Regions from separate parts of the Brevibacillus humidisoli genome, predicted to be linked through region 3. Evidence: a T-box and tRNA genes for the amino acid it is inferred to sense, from the RefSeq annotation. Region 3 holds a T-box; the other regions hold tRNA genes.
What was found. A T-box is a leader RNA that pairs with one kind of tRNA and senses whether it is charged. The one in region 3 lies ahead of pheS (phenylalanine--tRNA ligase subunit alpha), so its partner is inferred to be a tRNA-Phe.
Positions count from the first base shown of each region.

Region 1: it encodes a tRNA-Phe, which carries the amino acid that the T-box ahead of pheS (phenylalanine--tRNA ligase subunit alpha) is inferred to sense. The anticodon was not compared.
Region 2: it encodes a tRNA-Phe, which carries the amino acid that the T-box ahead of pheS (phenylalanine--tRNA ligase subunit alpha) is inferred to sense. The anticodon was not compared.

Region 1 covers NZ_CP087263.1:4,883,741-4,888,718, forward strand. Annotated here, with positions in the region: rRNA gene LOK74_RS23850 (23S ribosomal RNA) at 1-1,032, shown strand, start outside; tRNA gene LOK74_RS23855 (tRNA-Asn) at 1,125-1,199, shown strand; tRNA gene LOK74_RS23860 (tRNA-Ser) at 1,206-1,296, shown strand; tRNA gene LOK74_RS23865 (tRNA-Met) at 1,317-1,393, shown strand; tRNA gene LOK74_RS23870 (tRNA-Leu) at 1,405-1,489, shown strand; tRNA gene LOK74_RS23875 (tRNA-Glu) at 1,501-1,577, shown strand; tRNA gene LOK74_RS23880 (tRNA-Val) at 1,660-1,735, shown strand; tRNA gene LOK74_RS23885 (tRNA-Met) at 1,756-1,832, shown strand; tRNA gene LOK74_RS23890 (tRNA-Asp) at 1,940-2,016, shown strand; tRNA gene LOK74_RS23895 (tRNA-Phe) at 2,055-2,130, shown strand; tRNA gene LOK74_RS23900 (tRNA-Thr) at 2,163-2,238, shown strand; tRNA gene LOK74_RS23905 (tRNA-Gln) at 2,245-2,319, shown strand; tRNA gene LOK74_RS23910 (tRNA-Lys) at 2,342-2,417, shown strand; tRNA gene LOK74_RS23915 (tRNA-Leu) at 2,429-2,511, shown strand; tRNA gene LOK74_RS23920 (tRNA-Gly) at 2,756-2,831, shown strand; gene LOK74_RS23925 (AAA family ATPase) at 3,083-4,036, shown strand; gene LOK74_RS23930 (DUF58 domain-containing protein) at 4,053-4,978, shown strand, end outside.
Region 2 covers NZ_CP087263.1:342,777-347,754, forward strand. Annotated here, with positions in the region: rRNA gene LOK74_RS01760 (23S ribosomal RNA) at 1-1,857, shown strand, start outside; tRNA gene LOK74_RS01765 (tRNA-Asn) at 1,951-2,025, shown strand; tRNA gene LOK74_RS01770 (tRNA-Ser) at 2,034-2,126, shown strand; tRNA gene LOK74_RS01775 (tRNA-Glu) at 2,134-2,210, shown strand; tRNA gene LOK74_RS01780 (tRNA-Val) at 2,282-2,357, shown strand; tRNA gene LOK74_RS01785 (tRNA-Met) at 2,385-2,461, shown strand; tRNA gene LOK74_RS01790 (tRNA-Asp) at 2,552-2,628, shown strand; tRNA gene LOK74_RS01795 (tRNA-Phe) at 2,644-2,719, shown strand; tRNA gene LOK74_RS01800 (tRNA-Trp) at 2,731-2,804, shown strand; tRNA gene LOK74_RS01805 (tRNA-His) at 2,834-2,909, shown strand; tRNA gene LOK74_RS01810 (tRNA-Gln) at 2,932-3,006, shown strand; tRNA gene LOK74_RS01815 (tRNA-Gly) at 3,013-3,088, shown strand; tRNA gene LOK74_RS01820 (tRNA-Cys) at 3,100-3,174, shown strand; tRNA gene LOK74_RS01825 (tRNA-Leu) at 3,200-3,286, shown strand; partial or broken gene LOK74_RS01830 (IS3 family transposase) at 3,351-4,542, opposite strand; gene LOK74_RS01835 (aminotransferase-like domain-containing protein) at 4,968-4,978, shown strand, end outside.
Region 3 covers NZ_CP087263.1:2,836,755-2,841,732, forward strand. Annotated here, with positions in the region: gene pheT (phenylalanine--tRNA ligase subunit beta) at 1-2,034, opposite strand, end outside; gene pheS (phenylalanine--tRNA ligase subunit alpha) at 2,050-3,084, opposite strand; T-box leader at 3,130-3,366, opposite strand; gene LOK74_RS14020 (DUF2225 domain-containing protein) at 3,476-4,183, shown strand; gene LOK74_RS14025 (TrmH family RNA methyltransferase) at 4,212-4,978, opposite strand, start outside.

The sequences.
Region 1 (4,978 bases), 2.0 Mb from region 3:
TAGAAGCGAAGCTTTGAACCGAAGCCCCAGTAAACGGCGGCCGTAACTATAACGGTCCTAAGGTAGCGAAATTCCTTGTCGGGTAAGTTCCGACCCGCACGAAAGGCGTAACGACTTGGGCGCTGTCTCGGCAAGAGACCCGGTGAAATCATAATACCTGTGAAGATGCAGGTTACCCGCGACAAGACGGAAAGACCCCATGGAGCTTTACTGTAGCCTGGTATTGGAACTTTGTGCATCATGTACAGCATAGGTGGGAGCCTGAGAATCCGGTGCGCCAGCATCGGGGGAGGCGCCGTTGGGATACCACCCTTGATGTACGGAGTTTCTAACTCGGCACCCTGATCGGGTGCGAGGACCATGCCAGGTGGGCAGTTTGACTGGGGCGGTCGCCTCCCAAAAGGTAACGGAGGCGCCCAAAGGTTCCCTCAGAATGGTTGGAAATCATTCGTAGAGTGTAAAGGCACAAGGGAGCTTGACTGCGAGACCTACAAGTCGAGCAGGGACGAAAGTCGGGCTTAGTGATCCGGTGGTTCCGCATGGAAGGGCCATCGCTCAACGGATAAAAGCTACCCTGGGGATAACAGGCTTATCTCCCCCAAGAGTCCACATCGACGGGGAGGTTTGGCACCTCGATGTCGGCTCATCGCATCCTGGGGCTGTAGTAGGTCCCAAGGGTTGGGCTGTTCGCCCATTAAAGCGGTACGCGAGCTGGGTTCAGAACGTCGTGAGACAGTTCGGTCCCTATCTGTCGCGGGCGCAGGAAGTTTGAGGAGAGCTGTCCTTAGTACGAGAGGACCGGGATGGACGCACCGCTGGTGCACCAGTTGTCACGCCAGTGGCACAGCTGGGTAGCTATGTGCGGACGGGATAAGCGCTGAAAGCATCTAAGCGTGAAGCCCCCTCCAAGATGAGACTTCCCACAGCGCAAGCTGGTAAGACCCCTCAGAGACGATGAGGTTGATAGGTTCGATGTGGAAGCGCGGCAACGCGTGGAGCTGACGAATACTAATCGGTCGAGGACTTATCCACACTCTCTTTTCCTTCGTCTATACACCTGTTATCCGGTTTTGAAGGTGTGACTGGCACAGGCATCACCGCCTGCTCGTGGCACCTCATACTGTTCCTCAGTAGCTCAATGGTGGAGCAACCGGCTGTTAACCGGTAGGTTGGCGGTTCGAGTCCGTCCTGAGGAGCCATATCACGGAGAGTTACCCAAGAGGCCGAAGGGGACGGTTTGCTAAACCGTTAGTATGCGTAAGCGTAGCGAGGGTTCGAATCCCTCACTCTCCGCCAGTTTTATAACAGATTTGTATGGCGGTGTAGCTCAGCTGGCTAGAGCGTTCGGTTCATACCCGAAAGGTCGGGGGTTCGATCCCCTCCACCGCTACCAAAACGTATCCTGCGGTCGTGGTGGAATTGGCAGACACACCATCTTGAGGGGGTGGCGGGGCGACCCGTGCGAGTTCGAGTCTCGCCGACCGCACCATAAATCAGTATGGCCCGTTGGTGAAGCGGTTTAACACAGCAGCCTTTCACGCTGTCATGCAGGGGTTCGAATCCCCTACGGGTCACCATATCTTGATTTGTTTCCCCACAAAGGAACGAAACGCTGCTTCACGGTGATGAAGGAGAAGGGTACTTTGTGGGGTGTCATGTGGAGGCTTAGCTCAGCTGGGAGAGCATCTGCCTTACAAGCAGAGGGTCGGCGGTTCGATCCCGTCAGCCTCCACCATTGATTCTAACTCATATCGTCGCGGGGTGGAGCAGTTCGGTAGCTCGTCGGGCTCATAACCCGAAGGTCGCAGGTTCAAATCCTGCCCCCGCAACCAAAATATCACCTTAACTACGTCGAATATACTTCAGTGCTAAGGTGAGATAGTGATACCCGAAGGGTGCAACCAAATTTATCTGAACTAGGCAATACAATGGTAATCATGGAGCTGTGGTGAAGTTGGAGTTCACGCCGGTCTGTCACACCGGAGGTCGCGGGTTCGAGTCCCGTCAGCTCCGCCATTTTCATGACGAACGGGTTTTACACCCGATTGTTAATTGGTTCGGTAGCTCAGTCGGTAGAGCAGAGGACTGAAAATCCTCGTGTCGGCGGTTCGATTCCGTCCCGAACCACCATTTTTATCCATATAACAATTCATTGTAAAGATGCCGGTGTAGCTCAATTGGTAGAGCACCTGACTTGTAATCAGGGGGTTGTGGGTTCGATTCCTATCGCCGGCACCATGTCGTTGGGGTATAGCCAAGCGGTAAGGCAACGGACTTTGACTCCGTCATTCCTAGGTTCGAATCCTAGTACCCCAGCCATTTCTTTTTCTCTTGAAAATAAGAGCCATTAGCTCAGTTGGTAGAGCATCTGACTTTTAATCAGAGGGTCGAAGGTTCGAGTCCTTCATGGCTCACCATTTCTTACTTTGCGGGTGTGGCGGAATTGGCAGACGCACCAGATTTAGGTTCTGGCGGGCAACCGTGGGGGTTCAAGTCCCTTCACCCGCACCATATGGCTAAAAACCTTGAGAAATCAAGGCTTTTTTTATTTCTGTAAAAGAAGTGACAACCCTAAAAGAGTCGATTTTCGTTGCTTTCTTCTCGCTTATTCAGGATTCTCGACGCAACTGCACCGAGTACCTCCTCCTTGCCTTGATAAGAGAATGGTGAACATGATACCATAGATAAGAATGATTAGGAATAGCATTGAGAAAAAGGGACACACGCTTCTATTCGCTCCCCCTTTTGCAATTGTGCGGACATAGCTCAGCTGGTAGAGCGTCGCCTTGCCAAGGCGAAGGCCGCGGGTTCGAGCCCCGTTGTCCGCTCCATGATGAAAAACGTATACGTACTGGGATTCTCTCTTCGACTGGATCACTTCACAGCACTACAACCTGGAAACAATTGCGGCGGTTGGCTCGTCTATAAAGTGACAGGAAGCGAAATCTCAAGGGTACGACACAGAGAGAGTAGGCGATTCCCATCCTGCTCTTTTTTTTCATCAGTAAAAAAGGAATTGCACCAGAATTCTAGTAATTAGGAAAGAAAAGCAAACTGGTTGCATAGAACAGGAGTTGTGACGATGAGTATGATCAAGCTCGATCAGCCGCATCAAGCTATTACGGCACTGATGAACAATATTGAAACCGTTTTGATAGGGAAAAAAAGCGTCATTGAACTGACCGTTGTTGCTTTGCTGGCCAAAGGGCACGTGTTGTTGGAAGACGTCCCGGGCGTAGGGAAAACCATGCTGGTCCGCTCGTTGGCCCGATCCATTGGCGGTCAATTTAAACGGATTCAGTTCACCCCCGACCTTCTGCCCACTGACGTAACCGGTGTTTCCATCTTTAATCAAAAAACGATGGAGTTTGAATTCAGACAAGGACCGATTTTTGCCAACGTGATCCTCGCAGATGAAATCAACCGTACTTCCCCGAAAACACAATCTGCTTTACTGGAAGCGATGGAGGAACAGTCTGTCACGATTGACGGCTACACCCACCAACTGGAAAATCCCTTCTTTGTCATGGCGACGCAAAACCCGCTGGAATACGAGGGAACGTTTCCTCTTCCGGAAGCGCAGTTGGATCGATTCTTGCTGCAGCTTCACCTGGGGTACCCCACAGATCGGGAAGAGCTGGAGATTCTTACTCGATTTGTGGGAGATCACCCGATCGATCGGGTTCAGGCCGTCATATCGGCCGATGACGTGTCTGCGCTGCAGCGGCAGGTGACCGAGGTGAAGGTAAGTGAACCGGTCAAGGAGTATATCGTACGGCTTTGTCAGCGTTCACGTGAGCACCCTGACGTCTATTTGGGGGTAAGCCCGCGGGGGGCAATCGCGTTGTGCCGGGCCGTTCAAGCACTCGCTTTTGTACGAGGCAGGGATTATGTGATTCCGGACGATGTCAAAGAGCTGGTTCCGTTTACTTTTGCACACCGTATGATTTTAAAACCGGAAGCACGTCTGGATGGGGCGACGGTGGAGCGGGTTCTGACCAACCTGCTGCAGGAGACGCGCGTTCCGGTAAGCTGAAAGCGCGGTGGATAGCGTGAAACAACAAAAATACGCAAAACTCAAAATCCTCGCTCTGTTGGGGATCACCTACGTATTTGCCAAGTTCCAAGGCGGCTTTGCCAGTTGGTTTCTGTTTTACAGTTGCTTGACGTTGGTCTGCTATGTACTGGTGACGTATCTCCTGATGTTTACCACGTTGGAGGTATCTCGCACCGTCAATCGCGATCGTCTCCAGGATGGGGACGATTTGACGGTGACGCTGCGCGTCAAGCGAAAGATCTGGTTTCCACTAGGCTGGAATCTGGTCGTGGAACCCCTGCCCGACAAGCTTGCCGGTTATTACGAGCCGCATCGCCAACTATTATTCCCCTGGTTTAGGCGGGAAGTGATCCTCCACTATGTGATTCCGCGAGTTCCGCGTGGGTATTATCAACTGACCGATTGCGTCGTAACCGCCGGGGACTACTTCGGGTTTGTCCAGCGGCAAAAAACATTCACCATCCGAAACGAGTTTCTGGTCTATCCGGCTCATCGACAGATCACGCACTGGTCGACCGGAGACGGGAGGATCAGCGGCAACATGAACGTCTCCCATCGTTGGTCCGATGATGTCGCTGCAGTGCGTGGGGTCCGTGATTATCAGCGGGGAGATCGGCTTAGTCAGATCCACTGGAAAGCGTCGGCACATGGCATGGGGCTCAAGACAAAAGAGTTTGAGCATCAGGCGACCAACCAAATGATCTTTTTCTTTGACGCTTCCCAAGACAGCTATCGTGGACGAGATGCCGAGTTGTTCGAGTTGGCAGTCAAGCTGACCGCCAGTCTCGTTTATTATGCCAGTCGAATGCAGTATCCGTACGGTCTGATCGCTCACGAGCGAAAGCGGATTGCAATCCCCCCGGGCAATACGCAGACGCACTTTTTCCGCACATTTGACCAGTTGGCGCGGATTATGCCGGA
Region 2 (4,978 bases), 2.4 Mb from region 3:
ACTCTGCGCGGAAAATGTAACGGGGCTAAACGTACCACCGAAGCTATGGCAGTCCGTACGGACTGGGTAGGGGAGCGTTCCAAGCAGCGGTGAAGCCGTACCGGAAGGAGCGGTGGAGCGCTTGGAAGTGAGAATGCCGGTGTAAGTAGCGAAAAGACAAGTGAGAATCTTGTCCACCGAAAGCCTAAGGGTTCCTGGGGAAGGCTCGTCCTCCCAGGGTTAGTCGGGACCTAAGCTGAGGCCGAAAGGCGTAGGCGATGGACAACAGGTTGATATTCCTGTACCACCTTTGTTCCGTTTGAGCGAGGGCGTGACGCAGGAGGATAGGGTGAGCGGCCTACTGGATGGCCGTCCAAGCAGCAAGTGTGGTATGCAGGCAAATCCGCATACCATCCAGCACAAGCTGTGATGGCGAGGGAAATACAAGTACCGAAGTCCCTGATTTCACACTGCCAAGAAAAGCGTCTAGTGAGGAACAAGGTGCCCGTACCGCAAACCGACACAGGTAGGCGAGGAGAGAATCCTAAGGTGCGCGGGATAACTCTTGCTAAGGAACTCGGCAAAATGGCCCCGTAACTTCGGGAGAAGGGGCGCCCCGGTAGGGTGAGGGTCCCCGCCTGACACGAGCGTAAGCTTGTGTCAGGTGGGCTGAGCCCGAGGGGGCCGCAGTGAAAAGGCCCAAGCGACTGTTTAGCAAAAACACAGGTCTCTGCGAAGCCGCAAGGCGAAGTATAGGGGCTGACGCCTGCCCGGTGCTGGAAGGTTAAGGGGATGAGTTAGCTTCTGGGCCCCGCCGAACGCGAGCGTAAGCTTGTGTTCGGTGGGTAGAAGCGAAGCTTTGAACCGAAGCCCCAGTAAACGGCGGCCGTAACTATAACGGTCCTAAGGTAGCGAAATTCCTTGTCGGGTAAGTTCCGACCCGCACGAAAGGCGTAACGACTTGGGCGCTGTCTCGGCAAGAGACCCGGTGAAATCATAATACCTGTGAAGATGCAGGTTACCCGCGACAAGACGGAAAGACCCCATGGAGCTTTACTGTAGCCTGGTATTGGAACTTTGTGCATCATGTACAGCATAGGTGGGAGCCTGAGAATCCGGTGCGCCAGCATCGGGGGAGGCGCCGTTGGGATACCACCCTTGATGTACGGAGTTTCTAACTCGGCACCCTGATCGGGTGCGAGGACCATGCCAGGTGGGCAGTTTGACTGGGGCGGTCGCCTCCCAAAAGGTAACGGAGGCGCCCAAAGGTTCCCTCAGAATGGTTGGAAATCATTCGTAGAGTGTAAAGGCACAAGGGAGCTTGACTGCGAGACCTACAAGTCGAGCAGGGACGAAAGTCGGGCTTAGTGATCCGGTGGTTCCGCATGGAAGGGCCATCGCTCAACGGATAAAAGCTACCCTGGGGATAACAGGCTTATCTCCCCCAAGAGTCCACATCGACGGGGAGGTTTGGCACCTCGATGTCGGCTCATCGCATCCTGGGGCTGTAGTAGGTCCCAAGGGTTGGGCTGTTCGCCCATTAAAGCGGTACGCGAGCTGGGTTCAGAACGTCGTGAGACAGTTCGGTCCCTATCTGTCGCGGGCGCAGGAAGTTTGAGGAGAGCTGTCCTTAGTACGAGAGGACCGGGATGGACGCACCGCTGGTGCACCAGTTGTCACGCCAGTGGCACAGCTGGGTAGCTATGTGCGGACGGGATAAGCGCTGAAAGCATCTAAGCGTGAAGCCCCCTCCAAGATGAGACTTCCCACAGCGCAAGCTGGTAAGACCCCTCAGAGACGATGAGGTTGATAGGTTCGATGTGGAAGCGCGGCAACGCGTGGAGCTGACGAATACTAATCGGTCGAGGACTTATCCACACTTTCTTTTCCTTGTTCTATACATTCCGTTATCCGGTTTTGAAGGTGTGACTGGCACAGGCATCATCGCCTGCTCGTGGCACCTCATACTGTTCCTCAGTAGCTCAATGGTGGAGCAACCGGCTGTTAACCGGTAGGTTGGCGGTTCGAGTCCGTCCTGAGGAGCCACTCTATGCGGATGGATGTCCGAGAGGCCGAAGGAGCACGATTGGAAATCGTGTAGACGGGGATAACTCGTCTCGTGGGTTCAAATCCCACTCCATCCGCCATTTTGATGGCCCGTTGGTGAAGCGGTTTAACACAGCAGCCTTTCACGCTGTCATGCAGGGGTTCGAATCCCCTACGGGTCACCATATTTGATTTGTCTCCCCACAAAGGAATCGGAGCTTATTTTGAAGCATAATGTCTTTGTGGGGTCTTATATGGAGGCTTAGCTCAGCTGGGAGAGCATCTGCCTTACAAGCAGAGGGTCGGCGGTTCGATCCCGTCAGCCTCCACCATTCGTTCGAAACGAATACTCATACCGTCGCGGGGTGGAGCAGTTCGGTAGCTCGTCGGGCTCATAACCCGAAGGTCGCAGGTTCAAATCCTGCCCCCGCAACCAAAATATCACCTTTACTACGTCGAATATACTTCAATGTTAAGGTGAGATAGTGGTACCCTCTGGGTGCACCTAAAATATAATCATATTCATGGAGCTGTGGTGAAGTTGGAGTTCACGCCGGTCTGTCACACCGGAGGTCGCGGGTTCGAGTCCCGTCAGCTCCGCCATTTTCATTCGCGTTTGGTTCGGTAGCTCAGTCGGTAGAGCAGAGGACTGAAAATCCTCGTGTCGGCGGTTCGATTCCGTCCCGAACCACCATTTTCTTCTGTAGGGGCATAGTTTAACGGTAGAACAAAGGTCTCCAAAACCTTCGGTGTGGGTTCGATTCCTACTGCCCCTGCCAACTATGCACAACACATGGAGACAAATATGGCGGTCGTGGCGAAGGGGTTAACGCACCGGATTGTGGCTCCGGCACTCGTGGGTTCGAATCCCATCGATCGCCCCATTTTTCACAATTAAATTCGCGTTGGGGCGTAGCCAAGCGGTAAGGCAACGGACTTTGACTCCGTCATGCCCTGGTTCGAATCCAGGCGCCCCAGCCATGTGCTGCGGACATAGCTCAGCTGGTAGAGCGTCGCCTTGCCAAGGCGAAGGCCGCGGGTTCGAGCCCCGTTGTCCGCTCCATTTGCATTTCTGGAGGTATAGCCAAGTGGTAAGGCACGGGTCTGCAAAACCCTTATCCCCCGGTTCGAATCCGGGTACCTCCTCCATACGATAGATATCTTTCTTTACTATGCCGGTGTGGCGGAACTGGCAGACGCGCTTGACTCAAAATCAAGTTCTCGCAAGGGAGTGGGGGTTCGAGTCCCTTCACCGGCACCACACTACATACAAAAAAGCCCCATAGATGGACTTACCCCTGTCAAGTAGACAGCTCTAAAAAAGCCTAGGCAACCAGTGTGTTACGGTACTCAACCGGAGCACACTGGTTCAATTTTTTTTTTGGAAACGCTCATGGTTATAAAACCAAATGTATTTTTTAATCGCTTGTAAGAGCTCTTCTTCTGTTTTACACTCAGAAAAGTACAATGTTTCTGTTTTGAGATGCGAAAAAAAGGACTCAATGGGGGCATTATCAAGGCAGTTTCCTTTGCGAGAGTGGCTGCCTTTCATGCCTAGATCCTTTATTCGTGCATTGTACTGCTTAGACGTGTACTGGAAGCCCTGATCAGAATGCAGGACTGCTTCCTGCACGTCTCTTTTTTTGCTTAGTTCCTCGACCGTATCTATAACAAGTCTTAAATCATTCCGTTGAGAGAGCTGCCAGGCAACAACTTCGTTGTTATAGAGGTCTTGAATTACCGAAAGGTAATAAAAGCGACTTTGCAAGGCAATGAACGTAATATCTGTCACATACAATTGATTTGGCTTTTCTGCTTTAAACTCTCGGTTAAGCCTGTTCGGGTTAACAACTGATGCTGTTCGACCAAAGAAGCGGCGTTTCTTACGAATAACCGACTGAAGATTCATTTCCTTCATCAGACGATACTCTCGTTTGTGATTTACATGAAACCCTTTCTTTTTTAATGCAATCTGCATTCTTGGATAGCCGAAATAAGCATGTATTTTATGTATCGCCAGCAGATGTTCCTTAATGAGTTGATTATGTTGTTGCCTTGCAGCCCGTGCTTCTTGTCTATTTTTCCACTTGTAGTAACCAGCGCGAGAAACTTTGGCGATATCGACTAACCAAGTAACAGGATACTTCGTTGTCAACTGATCAATAACCCCATAGCGTGCTACTTTTGAAACCCACCCTCCCCGTGTAGATTTGGATAGCGCTTTTTTAAGTATTCAACCTGCGCTTTCAAATAGTCCCTTTCTTCCTCCACAGTAGCGAATCTAGTGCGCGGACGCCCTATAAATTGATGATTACTTTTAGATGCTGTACCTCTTCTATCCTTCAATCCTTCTCCGTTACGGTGTTTCCTAACCCAATTCTTGATCTGGGTACAACTAGGCACTCCTAATTCTTTGGCAACCGCTTCGAAGCTCATTCCTGTTTGTTCATACAGAGTAATAGCTTTCTGTTTAAATTCCTCCGTGTACCGTTGGAATATTTGTCCTTTTTTAGCCATACGAAAATCCCCTCCGAGGATAGTGTAACACCCACCGCCAGGTGGGGGGCTTTTTTACACTGTCTACTCAAAGGGGATAATATCAAATATCACACTATGGGGCTTTTTTTTGTTTTTGTCAGCGCACTACTCTTCAAGGGCCACCAGATGACGGGTGGCCCTTCACATACCTTGAACGCATAACTTCGCTAACGCCGTTTGATCCTAACTGCACAGTATGTACGCCTTTTAATCTGGAATCAGGTAAAAAATTGGCCTGATATATTCTAGCTGATTGGATGTTTATACCTGTGTGAACTCGCAATACAATATCAAGTAAGCTTGACGGATTCGTATAAGGATAGGAAGAGTATTGATCTAGAGAGGAGAGAACGGAATCTGTCAGCAAACGCGTTGATGAACAGAGGGAGAGGAGACTGTACTGGATGCCCAGACT
Region 3 (4,978 bases):
CGGGTGCAGTTGACCGAGGTAGCCAATTGCTTCTCCAGCAATGACAATGTCTGCTGTTCGCCCCGGGTGCATGCCTGCCCGCTCTGCTGTTGGATGCCACTCCACATCTGTGACGCCAAGGCTCGCCAGGAGCGACTCGACGATCCCTTTGAGCAGGTAAAAGTCTACCGGCTGCTTCTCTTTGTTCCAGTTGGGCGGCAGCCACTGACCAGCCAGCAGACCGGCCAGATAGAGCCGCTCCTCCGGCAGTTGGCTTGGTGTGCTCTCTTCACTCAAGAAAACATGTCCTAATTCAAAGATGGCCAGATCGTGATTTTGCCGGTTTTTATTGTACTGGGCGACCTGCAAGAGTCCCGGCAGCAGGCTGACCCGCAGGACACTATGTTCTTCACTCATCGGCATCGCCAACCGCAAGCTGTGGAGATTCTGCTCATGTAGACCCGCTACGTCATCCAGCCTCCCCGGATTGATCAGCGAATAGGCGATCGCCTCTGACAACCCGGCACCAATCAAGTGATGACGCACTCGACGACGAAGGGACTGGTCGCGCGTCAGCCTGCCTTGTGTGGTCTCTCCAAACGGCAGCGTAGTCGGGATCTTGTCATAACCGTACAGACGAGCTACTTCTTCGATCAGATCTTCGGCTAGCGTGATGTCATTGCGTCGTGTGGGGATCTGCACATGCCAGGTTTCCTCGCTGTATTGGTAAGCGAACTGCAGACGGCCAAAGATGGCCGACACTTCCTCTGGACTTAGCGACATGCCGAGATGGCGGTTCAGATGGGGCAGTGTCAACGAGACGACCACCGGTTGGCGCTGTTCCACCACTTCACCCGCTATCCCCTTGGAGACGACCGCTCCGGCCAATTGCTGGATCAGTCCGGCAGCCCGATCGGCCGCCAATGGAACACGGTTGGGATCGACGCCCTTCTCCCACCGGACGCAGCCTTCTGTCCGCATTTCCAGCATCCGTGCCGAACGACGGATCGACTGAGGCGTAAAGTAGGCTGATTCGAGTATGATCTCCTCGGTCTTCTCCGTCACCTCAGAGTTGGCTCCGCCCATGATACCGGCAATCGCCAATCCCTTTTGCGGATCGGCGATGACCAATGTCTGCTCATCCAAGGCCCGCTCCTGATCGTCCAACGTTACCAGTTTTTCCCCTGGCTCGGCCAGACGCACAACGATTGCCTGGTTGCTGACACAGTTTGCGTCAAAGGCATGCAGCGGTTGACCGTACTCCAGCATCACATAGTTGGTCACGTCGACCACATTGTTGATCGGACGTACCCCAGCCGCCATCAATCGGTTCTTTAACCACTGCGGCGATGAACCGATTCGCACCCGGGTAAAATGGCGGCCGTGATATTGATGACAGTGATCTTTGGCCTCAATCCGGACAGACAAGGGATTATCCGCTCCATCTTCAACCAGTTCCAGCTGTGGAATCTGTACGTCGCGGCCGAGGATTGCCGCCACTTCGTAAGCCACCCCCAGCATGCTCAAACAATCCGAACGGTTTGGAGTTAGCCCCAACTCCAGCACATAATCATCCAGTCCCAGGTAGGAAACGGCATCAGCACCCACTTCCGCCTCTTCCGGCAGAACCATGATCCCCTCCTGCTGGTCTTTGGCGAGCAGTTTATCATTGAGGCCCAATTCTTTGGCCGAACAGATCATCCCCTGCGATTCCACACCACGCAGTTTGGAGCGTTTGATCTTTAGGCCTCCCGGAAGTTTGGCCCCCGGCAGCGCAACCGGTACTTTTTGTCCCTGCGCCACATTTTTAGCGCCGCAGACGATTTGCAAATCTTCTCCTTGTCCAACATCCACTACGCAGACGCTTAAGCGGTCGGCGTCAGGATGCTGGCTCCGCTCCTTGACGTATCCGATCACAACATTCTCCACGCCTTGATTGCGCGATTCTACCGCATCCACTTCAATCCCGCTGCTGGTTAACAATTCTGCCAACCGGTGCGGCGTCATTCCGGACAAATCGACGTATGCCGACAGCCACTGATACGATACCTTCATCTGTAGTCTCCTCCCCTATACCCGATTGAACTGACGCAAGAACCGGACGTCATTGGTGTAGAAATGGCGAATGTCTTCAATCCCGTACTTGAGCATGGCGATTCGCTCCACGCCCATTCCAAAGGCAAAACCGCTCACTTCACGCGGATCATAGCCCCCCATCTCCAGCACACGCGGATGGACCATACCGGCCCCGAGGATTTCGATCCAGCCGGTCTGTTTGCAGGTGCGACAGCCATCTCCTCCGCAGAAAATGCACTGGATGTCTACCTCCACGCTTGGTTCGGTAAACGGAAAGAAGCTGGGGCGCAGCCTGATCTGCTGGTCTTCACCAAACATCTGCCGGGCAAACGTGAGCAAGGTTCCCTTCAAATCACTCATCCGGATTCCTCTGTCCACAACCAGTCCTTCGATCTGCGTAAACTGGTGGGAGTGGGTCGCGTCATCGTCATCACGTCGGTACACTTTCCCTGGACAGATAATCTTTACTGGTGTTTTTCCTTCTTTTCTCAACATGGTCCGTGCCTGTACCGGCGAAGTCTGGGTCCGCAGCAGAATCTCCTCGGTGATGTAAAACGAATCCTGCATATCGCGGGCCGGGTGATCTTTTGGCAGGTTGAGCATTTCAAAGTTGAAGTGATCCAGTTCTACCTCCGGTCCCTCTGCCACTTCAAAGCCAAGACCGATGAAAATATCTTCGGCCTGCTCGATGATGCGCGACAGGGGATGCATCGTTCCACTTGGCAACGGTCGACCCGGCAGCGTGACGTCAAGCGATTCAGCTGCCAGCTTTGCCTCGACAGCGGCCTGATTCAACGCGGTTTGCTTCGCCGCGATTGCCGCTTCCAGTTCGCCCCGTACTTCATTGACCAACTGTCCTACGACCGGACGTTCTTCAGCGGACAGGCTGCCCATGCCCCGCAAAATCTCCGTCAATTCACCTTTCTTGCCCAGGTACTTTACCCGCAGTTCTTGCAATTGCTGCGTGTCTGAGATTTCACCAAGCCGCGACATGGCGGCCTGTTTCAATTCCTGAAGACGTGATTGCACAATCGTTCGCTCCTTTTCCTCTTGAAAATAAGAAAGACCCGTCCCCAAAGGGACGAGCCGTTTGCTCGCGGTACCACCCATCTTAGGCAGCCAGATACTGCCCCACTCTCGTCATCGATAACGGGATGATCCGGACGCCTCCTACTTAAACACGGAAAGTGGTTTCAGAGGGCAGCTCAGGAGGGAATTCCATAGATGTAGCACTGGAAATACTCTCAGTCTGCGGTATTTCCTCCCTGAAAGGCTACGATTCCATGTACTAGGCTCCTTCATCGCACTGTCACATGATGAAAACTGGTGTAAAAATTATACCGCAAAGCGTCCCTGCTTGCAAATCCCACAATCGCTGTTGTCAGGTTTGACATCTAAGGAGGAAGACATCGTGAACAAAATGGATTTGCTGTACGATAAAACGGTAACCTGCCTCTATTGTGATCACACATTTCCGACCAAGAAAGTTCGGCAAGGCATGCAGGCCGCTATCAGCCGAGACACCGATTTCTGCACCTACTACAAAGAACAGCAGTGCAATCCGATCTTGTATACGGTAAGTGTCTGTCCGCAATGCGGCTTCTCGTTCACCGAACATTTTTCGACAACCCTGACCCCACAAGCGCGTGAACTGGTGAAACAGCAAATCGCCGCCAAATGGCAGAAAAAGCAGTTCGGAAGCCTGCGGAGCATCAAGACAGCCACTGCCGCCTACAAGCTGGCTCTCCATGCAGCAGTGCTGACCGATCAGCCGCACAGCATCAAGGCAGGACTCTGCCTGCGCCTTAGTTGGTTGTACCGCTTTCTGCAGGATGAAGCAGAGGAACAGAGATTCATCCAGTTTGCCGCAGAGGAATACGAACGCTCGTATGAGCACTCAGACTATGTGGTCGGCGACAAAGAAATGTCAGAAGTACGGATGCTCTACCTCATCGGTGAACTGAAGCGACGTATCGGCAGCCTGGATGATGCGGTCCGCTACTTTTCCAAAGTGGTTCAAATGAAAGGGGAAACGATCGAGACGGGGATCGTCCACATGGCTCAAGAGCAGTGGTCATTAGCTCGGCAAGCTCACTCGGAGCAGCGAAAGCAGCATGCCACTTCATAGCGTGAGTACTTCATGAGGAGCGAGACAGCTACACTCTTTTCTTTTGCTGCCGTCTTGCTTCGTATAGCATAATCCCCGCAGCCACTGCGGCATTCAGAGATTCTGCCTTCCCGTAGAGAGGAATATGGACATAGTCTGTCGCCCGCTCCCGTACATGGGGGGAAACTCCTCTCCCTTCGTTACCGATCACGATTGCCACATGCCCGGCATACAGCGGGGCATCATACGGTTGACTGGCTTCTTCCAGGGAGGTGACCAGCAGGTTTCCCCCTGCCTGGGCGATCTCATCCATCAGCGGAACCAGATCCTCAACAAATACAGCCAACCGAAACAGAGCACCCATCGTCGCACGAACCACTTTTCCGTTGTAGAGATCAACGCTCCCCCGACCGACGACAACCGCATCGACGCCGGCCGCTTCAGCCGTTCGCAGGATGGTGCCTAGATTCCCGGGGTCTTGTATCTCATCGAGCAGCAATAGCAACCTGTCATGATTCCTCTGCCCGTTCCACCACATCTTCCAGTCGAGCTGCCGCTTGCCCACCTCAGCGAGGATTCCCTGCGGTGATTTGGTTTCCGACAACTTATGGAAGATGGATGAGGAGACAGGCAGCAAGGCAACGTCCGGTCGGCCCGCCAGCATCGATGCAATCTCCTCGGGAATCCCGCGCTCGGCATCATAGACAACAGTAGTGACCTCTGCCTCAGACTTGAGGGCCTCCTCCACCAGGTGTACCCCTTCGACCAGATACCGACCGGACTCCGTGCGGCCCTTTCGACTAAGCAGGCTGGCCA